Regions from separate parts of the Arthrobacter sp. J156 genome, predicted to be linked through region 2. Evidence: riboswitches for the same ligand, from Rfam matches in the RefSeq annotation. Region 2 holds a riboswitch; the other holds the start of a gene.

Region 1 (7,672 bases), 930 kb from region 2:
CGCAGCGCCTCCCCGGCGGCGCGCACGACCGCGGCGACGGCGGGGCCCGGCTCCACGAGGTCCGCGGCCAGCACGACGACGAACGGCGGCATCCCCGCGTGGGCGGCGGCCGCGGAAGCGGCCTCGGCGCGGGGCTCCTCGCCGTAGACGCCGGGCGCCTCCTGCAGCGCGCGCAGTCCCGCCGCGACGGCCGCCGCGGGTCCCGCGTACGGAGGGTGCTCGCGGGTCAGGACCACGAGCTGGTCCACGCCGGACTCCTCGACGTAGGCGGAGACCACGCCCTTCAGTCCGGCCGGCCCGACGACCGCCACGCGCTCCGCTCCGGAGACCGCCGCGAGGGCGTGCTCCAGGAGGGTACGGCCGGCATGGACCAGGAGAGGCTTCTCGGCGCCGCCGAGCCGGCTCCCCCGGCCGCCGGCCAGGACGATCGCCCCGTAGCTCATGCCGCGGAGCTGGAGAGGAACTCGCTCCAGGCCGGCGCCGGGCGTTCCAGCTCGGTGATGTACCACTGGGCGCCGCGCGGCGCCCGCGGCGTGATCCGCAGCTTCCAGCCCAGCTGGCGGAGCGTGCGGTTGCCCTTGGCCGAGTTGCACGCGAGGCAGCAGGCCACGAGGTTCTCCCACGTGTCCGCTCCCCCGCGCGAGCGCGGTTGCACGTGGTCCACCGTCGTGGCGTGGCGGCCGCAATAGGCGCAGGCGTGTCCGTCGCGGCGCAGGACCCCGCGGCGGCTCACGGAGGCGGCGCCGCGGTAGGGGACGTTGATGTACCTGTTCAGGAGGATCACGGACGGGCGGCCGATCACCTGGCGGGGCCCCACCACGGGGTCGTCGTCGTCCTGGGCGAGGACGCTCGCCTTGCCCGTGAGCACCAAGAGCAGCGCCCTGCGGAAGGTGACTACCGCGAGCGGTTCGTATCCAGCGTTCAGTACCAGGGTTCGCATGAGCGTTCCTCGTTGTCCTGACAGGGCCGCGGGCCCGGTGAAGCGTTCCTCGCGGCGTTCAGCGTGGGGCTTTCGATTCCTAGCGTAAACCGAGCTCGGGGCCGGCGGTGTGCCCTGGGCCACGCGCCGGGGCGTGTCGGGGCGTGAATTCGCCGGTTCTTCACGCCGGCCGCACTGGGATTTCACCGGGGTCGGGCGGGCGCAGTGGCCCCGAACGCCGCAAGGCCCCTCCGGAGCGGAGGGGCCTTGCGGGAAGAGGCCGGACGCGACGCGTCCGGAAGCGGCGGGTGTTAGCCGCGCAGCGTGTAGTAGCCGTAGAGCGGGCCGTACGGGCTGTTCGCCGGACGCAGGACCGTGCCGACGGACGGGTTCTGGGCGCCGATGATCTGGCCGTTGCCCAAGTAGATGCCGGCGTGGCCGCCGCCGTTCTGGAACACCAGGTCGCCCGGCTTCGGGTTGCTGGTGCGCACGAACTGGCCGGAGCCGAGGATCGCGGAGGTGCCGCGGGCGATGTTGATGCCGTGCTGGGCGTAGACGTACTTGATGAAGCCGGAGCAGTCCCAGCCCGACGGGGTGGAGCCGCCCCAGACGTAGGGGGCGCCGAGGTACTGGCGGGCGGTCGCGGCGATGCCGGTGAGGCCCGCGCTCGGAGCGGAGGCAGCGGCCTCGGCCTTCGCGGGGGCTGCGGCCGCCGTGGTGGCGGTCGAGGACGTGGTCGTCGAGGCGGCGGTGCTGCGGGTGGTGGCCGCGGCGGATGCGCCGGAGTTCACGTTGGCACGCGTGGTGGCGGCGTAACGGGCCTCGCCGGACTGCGACTGGACCGTGTTGGACACGGCCACGACGACGGGCTCGGGCTCGGGGGCCGGCTTGGAGGTGATCTCCGCGCGCTTGACCTCGAACTTGGCCTCGGTCTTCGCGGGAACGGTGACGGCCTTGACGGCGACGCGCTCGGCGGAGAGGGTCTCCGCGGACAGTGCGCCGGCGGGAACCGCTGCGGCCTCGCGGACGGTGGGGGTGGCCTGGGCGGGGACGCCCAGGGTCAGGACCAGGCCGGAAGCGGCAGCGATGACGGCTGCCTGGCGGCCCACGGAGCCGGCGTTGGACGCAACGGCCTTCGAGATGGATTCCAGCGGATTGGTGCGAACAGGAGTCGCGCGGTGGCGACCCAGGGCTTGGCGCTTGGACACGTTGTTTACCTCTCCCAATGCCTGCGAGGTGAGCTGTCGGATTCGAGTGGGAGTCACTCGGCGTCCAACCGGTGGAACCGGTCTGGGCGCTTAACCCCAAGGATCCTTGCGGACCCGTAAGTTGGTTCCCCCGCCACTGCCATGCGATCTTTGCGAACGGACCTCGGTCAGTGGCAGTGTTCGGCACTCTGCCCGAGGGTGTCGGACCTAGGACCGGTCCGGCACTTGATCAACGATATATGAAATGTTTGTCAATGTCACGTTCAGGTCACGGAATGATATTTTTCCGGTGACGTCGGACGTCCGGCCCCTACAGCCAGCCCGCGGGATCAACCGCCGTGCCGTCCACGAGGACCTCGAAATGCAGGTGGCAGCCGGTCGAGTTCCCGGTGGTTCCGCTGAGCGAGACGACCTCGCCGCGCTCGACCTTCTGGCCCACCGCCACCCGCAGGCTCGTGTTGTGGTTGTAGGTCGTCTCCAGGCCGTTGCCGTGGTCGATGCGGACGCGGTTGCCCGAGTGGCCGGCCCAGCCGGCCTGGACCACGGTTCCCGCGGCGGAGGCCTTCACCGGGGTTCCGCACTGGATCCCGTAGTCCTGCCCGATGTGGTTCACGAGGCCGTAGCCGGTCACGGGATTCACGCGCGTCCCGAAGCGGGAGGTGATACGCACCTGGTCGAGCGGCTGCGCGAGGATGCCGCCCGTCTCCACGGCCGTGACGTCGCCGCCGGAGGCCGACATGAGGTAGTCGAGCTGGTCGTCCTTGCTGAAGGAGCTGGTCAGCTTGGTGCGGACGATCTCGTAGTCGTCGTTGCCGGGAACGCTGACGTCGGAGACGGCGCTGCCGGCGTGGGCGACGCGCTCGTCCGGCGCCGGGACGGCCGCGGAATCCGGGTAGACCGCGGCGAGGGCGAGCCCGGACACGGCGGCGACGGCTGCGAGGGAGTGTCCGACGACGGCGCGGCGCCGGGGGCGTTCTCCGGCGGCCGCCGGGGCGCGGTCCTCGAGGAAGACGGGGCGGCGGTCGCCTCGGAGATCCCCGACGGCAGCGGACACGGGGGCGGGAGCGGGGGCAAGCGCTGCCGCGACGGGCGCCGGGACGGGAGCGGCGGACGGCTGGGGGCCGGTGGGCTCGACGAGCTCGGGGGTCGCGCCATAGCGCATGCCCACCGCGTAGCGGCGGCCGGCGTACGGCCCGGCCGGCTCCTCGGCGGGCGGGGGGACGGGGCGCAGCGCGCTGCGTCGTCCGCTGATCTTCTGCTCGGTCAATCGACACCTCTCATCGCGCCTGCGAAGTTAGCTGTCGGATTCGGGCATGAGACGCGCCCGGCCGGGTCTTGCTGACAAGGAACCGGCTTCACCCCGAGGCGGCCGGGGAACGGCCGCCGGAAAAGGTTGGGTCCTCCACCCCCGCCGGTTCTTCGATGAACGGGCCCGGTCCGCCAGCGGGGTTCGGCGATTCGGATCGGGCGGATCGGACGAGTCCGATCCGTTACCCACGATACCCGAGCGTATACAAAGTAACAATTTCGTGATCTTTGCCTGTGGACGGCCCGCATCGGCCCGGGAACGCCGAAGGGGCGGTCCGGCCGTCGGGCCCGGGACCGCCCCCTCGCTGCGCGGCGTCGGCCGCGGGAGTCCTAGTTCGCGCGGTCCACGAAGACGTGGGCGCTGACCTCCGAGGGGAGCTCGAGCGCGCCCTCGATGCCCTCGACCCGGACGACGACGTACTCGCCGGCGCGCTCGAGCGTCACGACCGCGCCGGGTCGGATGCCGCCCTCGTCCAGCTGGCCCAACAGCACCGGGTCGACCTGGATGGTCTCGGCGAGGCGCTGGATGCGGACCGGGCCCGTATTGCCGTCGACGACCGCGTGGTCCAGGTTCTGCACTCCTGCCGCGAAGCCGACGGCCTCCGTGCCTCCGAGCCCGGACAGGCCGGGGATCGGGTTGCCGTACGGCGAGTCCGTCGGGTGCCCCAGCAGTTCGTAGATGCGCCGCTCGACGCGCTCGCTCATGACGTGTTCCCAGCGGCACGCCTCGTCGTGGACGTACTCCCATTCGAGGCCGATGACGTCGGAGAGCAGCCGTTCGGCGAGGCGGTGCTTGCGCATGACCTCCGTCGCCAGCTGCCGTCCCGCGTCAGTCAGCTCCAGGTGGCGGTCCTCGGAGACCACGACGAGTCCGTCGCGCTCCATCCTGGCGATCGTCTGCGAGACGGTGGGACCCGAGTGGCCGAGGCGCTCGGCGATGCGGGCGCGCAAGGGGGTGATCTCTTCTTCCTCGAGTTCCAGGATGGTCCTCAAGTACATCTCGGTGGTATCGATCAAGTCCGTCACGAAAGGGGCTCCTGTGGGCTCGCTGGGTGGAAGAGGGAACCAGTGGTCACAACTCTACCCGGGTTAACAATCTCCTCCCGGTTCTGGATTCCCTCCAGCGTGCGCGACCATGGAACCCGGACGGCGGCCGCGCGGCCGCCACCTCCTCGAACCGTTCCCCGACCCCAGAACGCAGGAGCCCAGATGAGCAAGCCCCCCGTCATTCCCGAACACCTGCTGCCGCAGGACGGCCGCTTCGGCGCCGGCCCGTCCAAGGTGCGCGCCGCGCAGCTCGACGCCCTGGCCGCGGCGGGTCCGGCCCTCCTGGGCACCTCCCACCGCCAGGCTCCCGTGAAGAACCTCGTGAAGTCGGTGCAGGAGGGCCTCGCCGAGTTCTTCGGCGCGCCTCAGGGCTACGAGGTGGTCCTCGGCGTCGGCGGCTCGACCGCGTTCTGGGACATCGCGTCGTTCGGGCTCGTCGAGCGCAAGGCGCAGCACCTCTCCTTCGGCGAGTTCGGATCGAAGTTCGCCGCCGCGACGGACAAGGCCCCCTTCCTCGAGGCCTCCTCCATCCTCAAGGCCGAGCCCGGCACGCGCCCCGAGCCCGCCGCCGAGTCCGGGGTGGACGTCTACGCGTGGCCGCAGAACGAGACCTCGACCGGCGTCGCGGCCCCCGTGCGCCGGGTCGACGGAGCCGACGAGGGCTCCCTCGTCCTCGTCGACGCGACCTCCGCCGCCGGCGGACTCGACGTCGACGTGGCCCAGTCCGACGTCTACTACTTCGCCCCGCAGAAGAACTTCGCCTCCGACGGCGGACTGTGGCTCGCCCTCTTCTCCCCCGCCGCGATCGAGCGGGCCGACCGGATCGCGGCCTCGGGCCGCTGGGTGCCGGACTTCCTGAATCTCAAGACGGCGATCGACAACTCGCGCCTGAACCAGACCTACAACACGCCGAGCCTGTCCACCCTGGTCACGCTCAATGCGCAGGTCGAGTGGCTCAACTCCCACGGCGGCCTGTCCTGGGCCGCTGCGCGGACCGCCGATTCCGCGGGCCGCGTCTACGCGTGGGCCGAGGCGTCCAGCGTGGCGACCCCCTACGTCGTGCGGCCCGAAGACCGCTCCAACGTCATCGCGACGATCGACTTCGACGACTCGGTCGACGCCGCCGCGGTCGCCAAGGCGCTGCGCGCCAACGGGATCGTGGACACCGAGCCCTACCGCAAGCTCGGCCGCAACCAGCTGCGCATCGCCACGTTCGTGGCGATCGAGCCCGACGACGTCTCCGCGCTCACCGCGAGCATCGACTACGTGCTCGAGAACCTCTGACCCCTCCGCAAGCGCCAAGGGACCGCCCCCTCGAGGGGGCGGTCCCTTGGCTTTCCCAGGCCGTTCAGCGGGATCTGGGCCCCGGGCGGCCGCGCCTACCCGGCCGCGACTACCGGGCCGCGGCGGCCGGCGAGGACTCCGCGGAGGAGGCCCCGGCGTCGTCCTGCGCCTCCGCAGGGGAGGCACCGGCGTCGTCCCCGGAAGCGGCGGACTCCTGCTCGGCCTTCTCCTGGGCCGCCTGCTCGGCCAGCTCCTCCGGAGCCACGCGCTCGGACCAGGGGACCCAGTCCGGGGCGAGCAGGGCGCCGTCGCCGGGCAGCAGCCCCAGCTCGCACACCGTCGCCGTCTTCCCGCGCGGGACGCGGGCCAGGCTCACGTACCACTCCCAGCCGGCGTAGCCGTCGAGGACGGCGGCGAAGCGGTGCGTCACGAGGCGCTCGCCGTCCGCCGCGGCCCCGACGTGCTCCCCGAGCTGCGCGGCCGGAACGGACTCGAGCAGCGCCTCTCGGGCGGCATCGACCATGCCGGCCAGGGCCGCGTCCAACTTCGGGGTGCGTGCCATGGGCCTAGGCCTCCAGGTCGTCGGCGACGGCCCGGAGCACGGCCGCGATCTTCGCGCCGCGCTGCTTCTCCGGGTAGCGGCCCTTGTGCAGGTCGTTGGAGACGCCGTCGAGCCACTTGATCAGGTCCTCGATGAGCACCGCGGTCTCCTCGGCCGGGCGGCGCTTGGCCCGGACGACGGAAGGAGCCGACTCGACGACGCGGGCCGAGAGCGCCTGCGCCCCCTTGCGGCCCTGGGCGATGCCGAACTCCATGCGGGTCCCCGGGCGCACCTCGGTGACGCCGCGCGGCAGCGCGGTGCTGGGCAGGTGGACGGACTCGCCGTCGTCCGTCACCAGGAAGCCGAAGCCCTTGTTGGCGTCGAAGAACTTAACCTTGCCGAATGGCACGTCTCTCTACCTCGTTCTCACATCGGGTGGGCCGGGGCCGTGGGCCGGGCCGCCACCTCAAGCTGGGTTTCCCGGAAGGCGCCGGCGCCGCCATGCGGGCGTGCGCGCTCCCGGGGAAGTCTCTCCATCTAGGGTACGCCACGGCCCGTCCGGCCACGGACCCCGCGGCCCCGCGCTTGGTGGGCTTCCCGCCCGCTGTTAATGTGGGGGCGTGAACTCCAAGCAACCCTCCGCCCTGCGCCGCGCCCTTCCCGTCGCCGCGGCGGTCGTCGCCGTCGTCTCCCTGGGCAGCATGGCCGCGATCCTGGGGCTGTATGCCGCGGGGCAGCCCGGGGTCCCGGCACTGTTCGCAATCGGGCTCTTCGGGCTGCCGCTCGCCTTCGTCCTGCTCGTGGCCCACGTCCTGCTCGGCTGGCGGCAGCGCCGCCGGGCCTGAGCCCCGCACCCGGCGGTCCGTGCCCTTCGCCCCCGCCCGGCGCCCCGCCGGGCACAGCGGACGTCCAGAAAACTCCCAGACTCCGGGGCCAGACTGGACCCATGCGCTCCAAGAACCCCGAGGCCAAGCTGCTCGTCGTCGATGACGAACCCAACATCCGCGAGCTCCTGTCGACGTCCCTGCGCTTCGCGGGCTTCGAGGTGGTCGCGGCCGCGAACGGGCGCGAGGCGCTCGACGCCGTCGAACGCGAGCAGCCCGACCTCGCGGTCCTGGACGTCATGCTCCCGGACATGGACGGCTTCACTGTCACGCGCCGCCTGCGCGCCGCCGGGCGCCACTTCCCCGTGCTCTTCCTGACGGCCCGCGACGACACCGAGGACAAGATCACCGGCCTGACCGTGGGCGGCGACGACTACGTCACCAAGCCCTTCAGCCTCGACGAGGTCGTCGCCCGGATCCGGGCCGTGCTCCGGCGCACGCAGCCCCTCGACGGCAGCGAGGCCGTCATCCGGGTCGACGA
Region 2 (7,672 bases):
CTTCCATGGTCTTGATCTCCGCTTCCTGGTCCTGGACGACCTTCTGGGCCAGGGCCAGGGCCACGGCCTCGGGGTCGGACCCTTCGGCGACTTCCTTCTGAGCCATCTGCACCGCTCCCTTGTGGTGGGCGATCATCTGGGTCAGGAAGAGCTTTGCGGCTTCATCGCCTTGGGCCTGCTGGAGCGTGGCCATGTCGTCCTCGCTCATCATTCCTTCCATGGAATGGTCCATGGAACCGGACTCCATCGGCTCTCCCCAGGCCTGGAGCCAGCCGGTCATCGTCTCGATCTCGGGCCCCTGGGCGGCCTTGATCTTGTTGGCCAACTCCAGGATGGGGGCGTCCATCCCGTCCTTGGCCAAGATGATCTCGCTCATCTGAACCGCCTGCTGGTGGTGCGGGATCATCATCTGGGCAAACATCGCATCGGCCGCATTGTGCTCCCCGGCGGCGGAAGACGGGGAGGCGGAACCATGATCCATGCCCATGCTGGACATGCTGGACATGCTGGAGTGGCCGGGCGAGGCCTCAGTGCTCGCGCCGGGTTCCGAGGTGGAGCCGCAGCCGGCCAGGGCCAGGGCGAGGGCGAGCAGGGAGGCGGGCACAAGGGTGCGTTTCATGGGGGCGAATCCTTCGCTGGAATGGGAATGGTTCATCTCGATCGCCCGACCGGCAACGGGGGACGGCGGGCATAGCAGAGCACGGCAGGGCACGGCCGGACCGGTGAGAGGACGGCCAAAACGGGTGCCTACGTGCGACTGATTGAGAGGTGAACCAGCGAAGGCGGTATCGGGATGGCGGTAACCGGACGCCACAGCGGCGGGGCGGGAAGGCCCCTGCCCGGTATGGAAACGAGGCTCCGGGAGATCCGGTGCAGGAGGATTCCGCCGCCGAGCAGCGAGACGATGCACAGGCCGGCCATCGACATCTCCATGCCACAGCCGTCGTCGATGCACCCGCCGGTCTCATCCGCCCCCAGGGGGGACAGTTCGGCATGAACACCGGCCGGCGGCGCAGCGGCGGTGTGCTGGTGGGCGGCGACATGGGTATCGGTGTGGGACGCGGAAGACTTCCCGGAGGTGTGGTCCATGCCGACGATGTGCATCAGGAGCAGGCCCAGCAGGAGCAGGATCTTGCCCAGTCCCTGCGCAGGCGAGGAGTGCTGGCCGCGCGTGCCGCTGTGGCGACGGATCACGGTCGAACTCCTTCCCATGAGGCTTATTCACGTCCGAGGCCGCAGACTGGCCAGGGCCCGGGCACATCTGCGGACCATTTTACGCCGCCCATGATCGGTCCCGGCCGGCAGGCCATCCCTGCCCCCGGACACGGCACCCGCGGGGCGGCCGGTGCGTGCCCGTACATCGTGGCTCCCGCAGGAGCTGTCTTCTCAGTCGTCCCGGGGCTCGGCGATGGCGAAGTCCGCCTCGCGGCGGGTGTCCTTGGCCCCGGTGATCCGGCCCGAGCCGTAGTCGATCTGAAGTGCCTGGACGGAGCCGAACACCGCGTCCTTGCGCTGGGTGCGCTGCAGCTGCCAGCCCCGGGATTGGATGAGTTGGGCAAGCTCCGGGGACGGGTCGCGCTCCACCGCCAGCACACCGTCCTGCAGGTGATACCGCGGGGCGTTGACCGCTTCCTGGAGGGAGGCGTCCTGCAGGGCCCAGGGAACGAGCACACCGGCGAGGATGTTGGGGATCTGGTGTCCTCCGGGGCTGCCCAAGCCCAGAACCACACGGTCCCTGCCGTCGAGCACCAGGCTGGGGGCGGCCCAGCTGACGGACTTACGACCAGGCTCGGGCTGGTTGTTCGGGGTGTCCAGCGACGCGAAGCGCGAAAGCTGGTTGTTCAGGAAGAACCCGCCCACGTTCCCGGCCTTCGCTCCGCCCCAGAAGTTGGTGATCGTATTGGTCATGGACACGGTGAACCCGTCCGAATCCACGACCGTCAGGTGCGTCGTATTGCCCGGGACGATCGGTGCCGCGGCCACCCGGGTGTCGGCGCCCGTGCCGGCGGCCTGCGCATCGCGGGCCACATCCGCGTTCGCCTCGGCGTCGGTGAGCCGCTCGATGGGGACATCGACGAAGCGGGGGTCGCCAAAGTAGCGGCTCACGCTTCTGTCGGCCACGGACCATGCCTTGGTGAGACGGTCGACGTACCGGGCCGAACCCGGAGCGTTGTCTTCAATGCCCTGGGCTTCGGCGACCTGGAGCATCTGGATCAACGCGGCGCCGGGCAGCGCGGGGGCGGCCGAGACGACGTCGTAGTCGCCGAACTCGCCACGGGCCGGTTCGCGCTTGTCGGTCTTGTAGGCGGCCAGGGAACGGGCGTCGATGCCCTCGACCGCGGTCAGCTCGTCCACGAGGCTGCCGGTGTAGAAGGCCTCCGAGCCCTCGTTCGCCAGGGTCTTCATGGTCTTGGCCAGCTCCTTCTGGACCAGCTCATCCCCCTCGCCCAGAAGCGAGCTCCCTCCGGAAGCCTTGAACTGGGGCAGGCCTCCCAGCGCCCTGGGCCCGGCATCGCTTTTCATGCGCAGGGCCAGGAACTCGGAGATGGGGAACCCGTCCTCGGCCAGGTCGATGGCAGGTTCGAGCAGTTGCTCCCACTCGAGCTGGCCGTGCTCTTCGTGGATGGTGGCCAGTCCCGCCACGAATCCGGGAATCCCCGTCCCGGATTCCGGGATCACCCCGTTCTGGGCGACGACTTCGCGGTAGTCATATGCCACCGGATCGGCACCGGATTCCGCAAGCACCGCCGACCCACCACCACCGATGCCCGAAGCGAACGGCTCGACCACGGCGACGGCGAAGGCCGTGGCAATGGCCGCATCCGCCGCGTTGCCGCCCTGCTCCAGGATCTCCATGCCCGCCTCCACGGCGGCCGGATGCGCTGCCGCGACGGCATGCTCGTTCAGCAGCGCCCCCGCATTCGGTGTATCCGCAGACCGGGTGGACGGGCTCGGAGAAGCCGGCGGCGCCGGCGTTCCCGCCGCCTCCGAGCTTTCCCCTTCTTGCGTCCCCGTGCACGCGGTCAGCATCAACACCACGGCAGCAAGGCCGGCCGCCGTCTTTTTTCCCATGGTCTTCATACTGTCCTCTGAACGGTTTGCTAGGCGCCGTGGAAGGCCTGCGAGGGCCCTTCCGATCGCCGCTTCCGGGGGCGGGACCACCGGCGTCCCCACCCGAACCCGGATCACGGCTAACATAACGATAACGTCACAACACGCCAGCCGTGCTCATCCTTTCCCGCTAGTCGGTTCCCCGTGAGCATCGGATGCCCGTTGGACCGTAATCAAAATTTGTCTCTTTTCGTGATCCGATTGTGACTTTAGGGGTTGTTTCAGGCAGGTTGGACGGCAGGCCAATCCTCCGTACGGTTCGGCCTGTTCGAGCGGACTGCCGAACACTGCCACCGCCCGGGGTCCCTTTGCATCAGCCGCCGGGCAGTGGCGGGGGAACCACATTTCGGGTCCGTACGGATCCTTGGGGTTAAGTGCCTTGAACCGGCTTTCCGGGACGAGGCACCGGGTGACTCCCACCCGCATCCGACAGCTCACCCCGCAGGCATTGGGAGAGGTCCAATCACCGTGTCCAGCCACAAAGTCCGTGGTCGCCGCCGCGCGACGCCCGTCCGCACCAACCCGCTCGAGATCATCTCGAAGGCCGTCGCTTCCAACGCCGGCTCCGTTGGCCGTCAGGCCGCCGTCGTCGCCGCCGCTTCCGGCCTGGTGCTGACCCTGGGCGTTCCCGCCCAGGCCAACCAGTCCGTCGGGGAAGCCGCCGCGCCGGCCGACAGCCTGACCGCCGAGCGCGTCGCGGTCCAGGCCGTGGCCGTCCCCGCCACCGCCGCCAAGAAGTTCGAAATCGACCGCGTCGCCCTGAAATCCACTCCGGCCCCGAAGCCGGTTGTCGCCGCCGTCGCCGCTACCGTCTCCACCTCCACCTCCACCTCCACCTCCGCGGACGATGCGCGCGGGGCCGCCATGACCAGCGCCACCCGCGCCGGGCAGGCCACCACCGCGGCAAAGCCCGCGGCCGTGAAGGAAAAGGCGGCCACGCCCACCCTCACCGCCAGCACGGCCCTGGGCAGCCGCATTGCCAGCATGGCACTGGGCTTCAAGGGCACTCCCTATGTGTGGGGCGGCAGCAGCCCCTCGGGCTGGGACTGCTCCGGCTTTGTCCAGTACATCTACGGTAAGGCCGGCATCAGCCTGCCCCACAACACCACCGCGATCCGCACCAGCGGCAAGTTCGTGCAAACCTCCACCCCCAAGCTCGGGGACCTGGTGTACCAGAACGGCGGAGGCCACGTGGGCATCTACATCGGCGACGGCAAGATCATCGGCGCCCAGAACCCCTCGGTCGGAACCGTCATCCGCGAGGCCGACAGCCCGTACGGTCCGCTGATGGCCTACTACACCCTGAAGAAGTAGCACGCCGGCCTCGGCCGGCCCACACAGACGTGCCTTGAAGGAAGCGAACGTCCTTCAAGACGCATAAAAAAGGGGGACTGCTGCATGAGTAGGTGACATCTGATCTGGCCTGCCCGCGGGGTGGGTCTGGAAGGATGTTGCTGTGCCCAAGCCCTACCCGTCCGAGTTCCGTGACGACGTTGTGCGCGTCGCGAGGAACCGTGAGCCCGGAGTGACGATCGAGCACATCGCGAAAGACTTCGGGGTCCACCCGATGACGTTGCAGAAGTGGCTGCGTCGCGCCGACATCGACGCAGGTGCGAAGCCCGGCCAGTCCCGGACCGAGGCGGCGGAGATCCGCGAGCTGAAGAAGCGGAACCGGTTGCTCGAGCAGGAGAACGAGGTCCTCCGGCGGGCGGCGGCGTATCTGTCGCAGGCGAATCTGCCGGGAAAGGGTTCTACCCGCTCGTGACAGAGCCCGCCGAAACAGGGATCCCTGTGACGGCGACGTGCCGGGTGCTCAAGCTCTCCCGCCAGCCCTACTACCGATGGCTGGCCGGCCCCATCACCGATAGCGAGGTCGTGGAGGCGTATCGCGCGAACGCGCTGTTCGACGCGCACAAGGATGACCCCGAGTTCGGGCACCGGCTCCTCGCCGACGAGGCCCGTGACGCGGGTGAGGCGATGTCTGACCGGACCGCGTGGCGGATCGCCTCCGCAAACGGCTGGTGGTCCGCGTTCGGGAAGAAGCGGGGACGTGACGGCAAGAAGCCGGGCCCGCCGGTCCACGACGACCTGTGCGCGGTCGTCGACGAGGACGGCCGGACCCGGCACGTGTTCGCCGCCGAAGCCCCGAACCAGCTCTGGCTCGTGGACATCACGGAGCACCGGACCGCGGAAGGCAAGCTCTACTGTTGCGCCATCAAGGACGCGTGCTCAGGCCGGATCGTGGGGTACTCGATCGACTCGAGGATGAAGTCCCGCCTGGCCGTTCAGGCGCTCGAGAATGCTGTCGCGATGCGCGGCGACGTCGCCGGCTGCATCGTGCACAGCGACAGGGGCAGTCAATTTCGGAGCAGGAAGTTCCTGCGCGCTCTTGCCCTTCACCGCATGGTCGGGAGCATGGGCAGAGTCGGATCGAGCGGGGACAACGCCGCCATGGAAAGCTTCTTCGCGCTGCTCCAGAAGAACGTCCTCGACCGCCGCTCCTGGACCACTCGCGAGCAGCTGCGCATCGCGATCGTCACCTGGATCGAGCGGAGCTATCACCGGCGACGCCGTCAGGCACGCCTGGGTCGTTTGACGCCCATCGAGTTCGAGACCATCATGAACACGACCGTCGCACTGGCGGCGTGACTAGAACCTGTCACCTAACCGTGCAGCAGTCCCGTTCGCCTGCGGGCTGTGACAACAACTGCATGGTGTCAGGGTCTGGCGCGCCATCGACGGACACGACGAGACACCGGTCTACGAACTTGGCGAGAACGCTCAGAGTCGCTAGCTGTTCAAGGCCGTCTTGCTTGGTGAAGTCCACTGCGACATGCGTCGCCGGGTTTCGGATCACCATGTTGACACCGGGGGCGAAGCTCAGTAGACCGGCCTGCATCGTCTTGACGTCCTGGTCGTCCGAGTCACCGGGCCAGCGTAGACGGGGCTTACCCTCTTGGGGGTCGGCTTGAGCGAACGCCTGCTGCCACAGAGAAGTGTCGCTCGCGTTGTTCCGACCCGTGAGCTGCTTCATCTGGCCGCTGACGGCTTCCGCAGCGGCCGCAACTGCTTGACGGAGGTGGCCGTCGTTCCAGAGACGCTGGGCCGAGGCCCACACCAGAGGGTGCAGGACCGACGGCTCGATCGTTGGCGACGAGAGCGCCTTTGCCTTCGCCTTGAGACCCTCCAGCCGGCCTGCGGCCTGGAGGCAGCAACCTCGGACAACAGGGGCGTCGAGCAGGGGCTTCGGCTCGAGCATCCGCTGCCAGTTCACAAAGGGGTCCAGCACCCCTGCCCCCTGGACTGCGAGTCGGATGTCCGTGACGCTGCTGAGATCCATGAGCGCGCCGACAAGGCGGTTCAGCTTATCAGTGATAACTCTGACACGCGCCTTGTCAGCACCATCCTTCAGCAGGACAGCAGGGGCCACCCCCATCGCCATAGCCCCGAACCCGGAGTTCTCGACATGGTGCGTCATGAACTCCTCGAACGTCCTCAAAAAGTCATCGAGGTGCTCCGCAAGGAAGTCCAAGTACTCGCTGTTCGTCCGGACGTCCATCTCTCCCCCCCATTCAGCTGCGGTGTTCGCACACAAATTCGTTAATCACCGCGGGTCGGTTACCTGTCACAAGCCTGTCGAACGTGCGTCAACTCTCACGAACTTGTAACCCTGCGTGCCGCCCTGAAGCACGCCTTGGTTGTGAAGGTCGAGTAAACGAACCGGAACGCGCCGCCGGTAGATCCGATTCCGCTCATCCTGGACCGGCAGGCAGCGAGAATTCCGGTTTTCCACATAAACCAAGGCCCCGCTACTAACAGCCAGCCGCTGATGCTGCACAAGACCTGCGCCCGGCTACGAAGACATCATTTTGCTCGGTGCGGAACGCGTCTTGGTCATCTAGGATTGCCGGTCTAGTCGAAAGCTTCCAACCATCTTGGTCGTTTCTTCCAACTAGACCGGCACCTCACACCAATTCCCACGGTGGATGACGTCCCACGGCTAGTCACGACTAAGTCGCGAGTGCATTTTCTAAAGTCGCGCAAACTCTGCAAAAGTCGCAACGAGACGTTCAAGTCACACGGCGTCGCGCCAACTGTCCTGTCACTTATGCCAAGCCGGTTGTCATCGGCCAACTAACTTGTCACTTATGCCAACTAATTTGGCAACTCACATGTGAGATGTCAGCGTGGTTGGCAGATTGACAGGCTTTTGTCCCTTGGAAATTGGCGGTTGTGTCGGATACGCCGATGCTCGAATCTGACAATCAACTTGGCATCTTTCTTTCCGCCGGCGGATGGGAGGCCGCTCGCCTATCACGGGGACAGCCCGTGCATCCACCAGTTGAGTCCCGCATAGTGGTGTAGCGCGGTCGTCGAGTTCGTCCCTGGTGTGGACGTGGACGCGGCCACCGCGTGATCCTTCGAGTGATCTCTCACAACCGACTCGAAGAAGGACACACGATGACCGCTCCACACATTGTCGACCCTGCTGGGCTGCTTGGCGAAGCCCTCGCCGAGGCCAGCCCCGATCTGATGCGTTCGCTGCTGCAGACGATGATTA

Evidence for each region. A riboswitch is a leader RNA that binds a small molecule or an ion and turns the genes downstream of it on or off. The one in region 2 is predicted to bind cyclic di-AMP.
Region 1: another riboswitch for cyclic di-AMP. It lies ahead of AC0QR5_RS16145 (M23 family metallopeptidase); the one in region 2 lies ahead of AC0QR5_RS03720 (C40 family peptidase).

Annotation. Positions count from the first base shown of each region.
Region 1 is NZ_CM149650.1:3,484,896-3,492,567, reverse strand. It holds gene mobA (molybdenum cofactor guanylyltransferase) at 1-443, opposite strand, end outside; gene AC0QR5_RS16155 (HNH endonuclease) at 440-940, opposite strand; gene AC0QR5_RS16150 (C40 family peptidase) at 1,231-2,127, opposite strand; cyclic di-AMP (ydaO/yuaA leader) riboswitch at 2,132-2,299, opposite strand; gene AC0QR5_RS16145 (M23 family metallopeptidase) at 2,438-3,394, opposite strand; cyclic di-AMP (ydaO/yuaA leader) riboswitch at 3,397-3,593, opposite strand; gene AC0QR5_RS16140 (iron-dependent transcriptional repressor DtxR) at 3,766-4,461, opposite strand; gene serC (phosphoserine transaminase) at 4,645-5,766, shown strand; gene AC0QR5_RS16130 (DUF3027 domain-containing protein) at 5,876-6,328, opposite strand; gene AC0QR5_RS16125 (cold-shock protein) at 6,333-6,716, opposite strand; gene AC0QR5_RS16120 (hypothetical protein) at 6,928-7,152, shown strand; gene AC0QR5_RS16115 (response regulator transcription factor) at 7,254-7,672, shown strand, end outside.
Region 2 is NZ_CM149650.1:793,820-801,491, forward strand. It holds gene AC0QR5_RS03705 (DUF305 domain-containing protein) at 1-619, opposite strand, end outside; gene AC0QR5_RS03710 (DUF6153 family protein) at 748-1,194, opposite strand; gene AC0QR5_RS03715 (gamma-glutamyltransferase) at 1,387-3,081, opposite strand; cyclic di-AMP (ydaO/yuaA leader) riboswitch at 3,420-3,573, shown strand; gene AC0QR5_RS03720 (C40 family peptidase) at 3,580-4,425, shown strand; one part of gene AC0QR5_RS03725 (IS3 family transposase) at 4,568-4,852, shown strand; one part of gene AC0QR5_RS03725 (IS3 family transposase) at 4,855-5,760, shown strand; gene AC0QR5_RS03730 (TIGR02391 family protein) at 5,771-6,670, opposite strand; gene AC0QR5_RS03735 (IS256 family transposase) at 7,573-7,672, shown strand, end outside.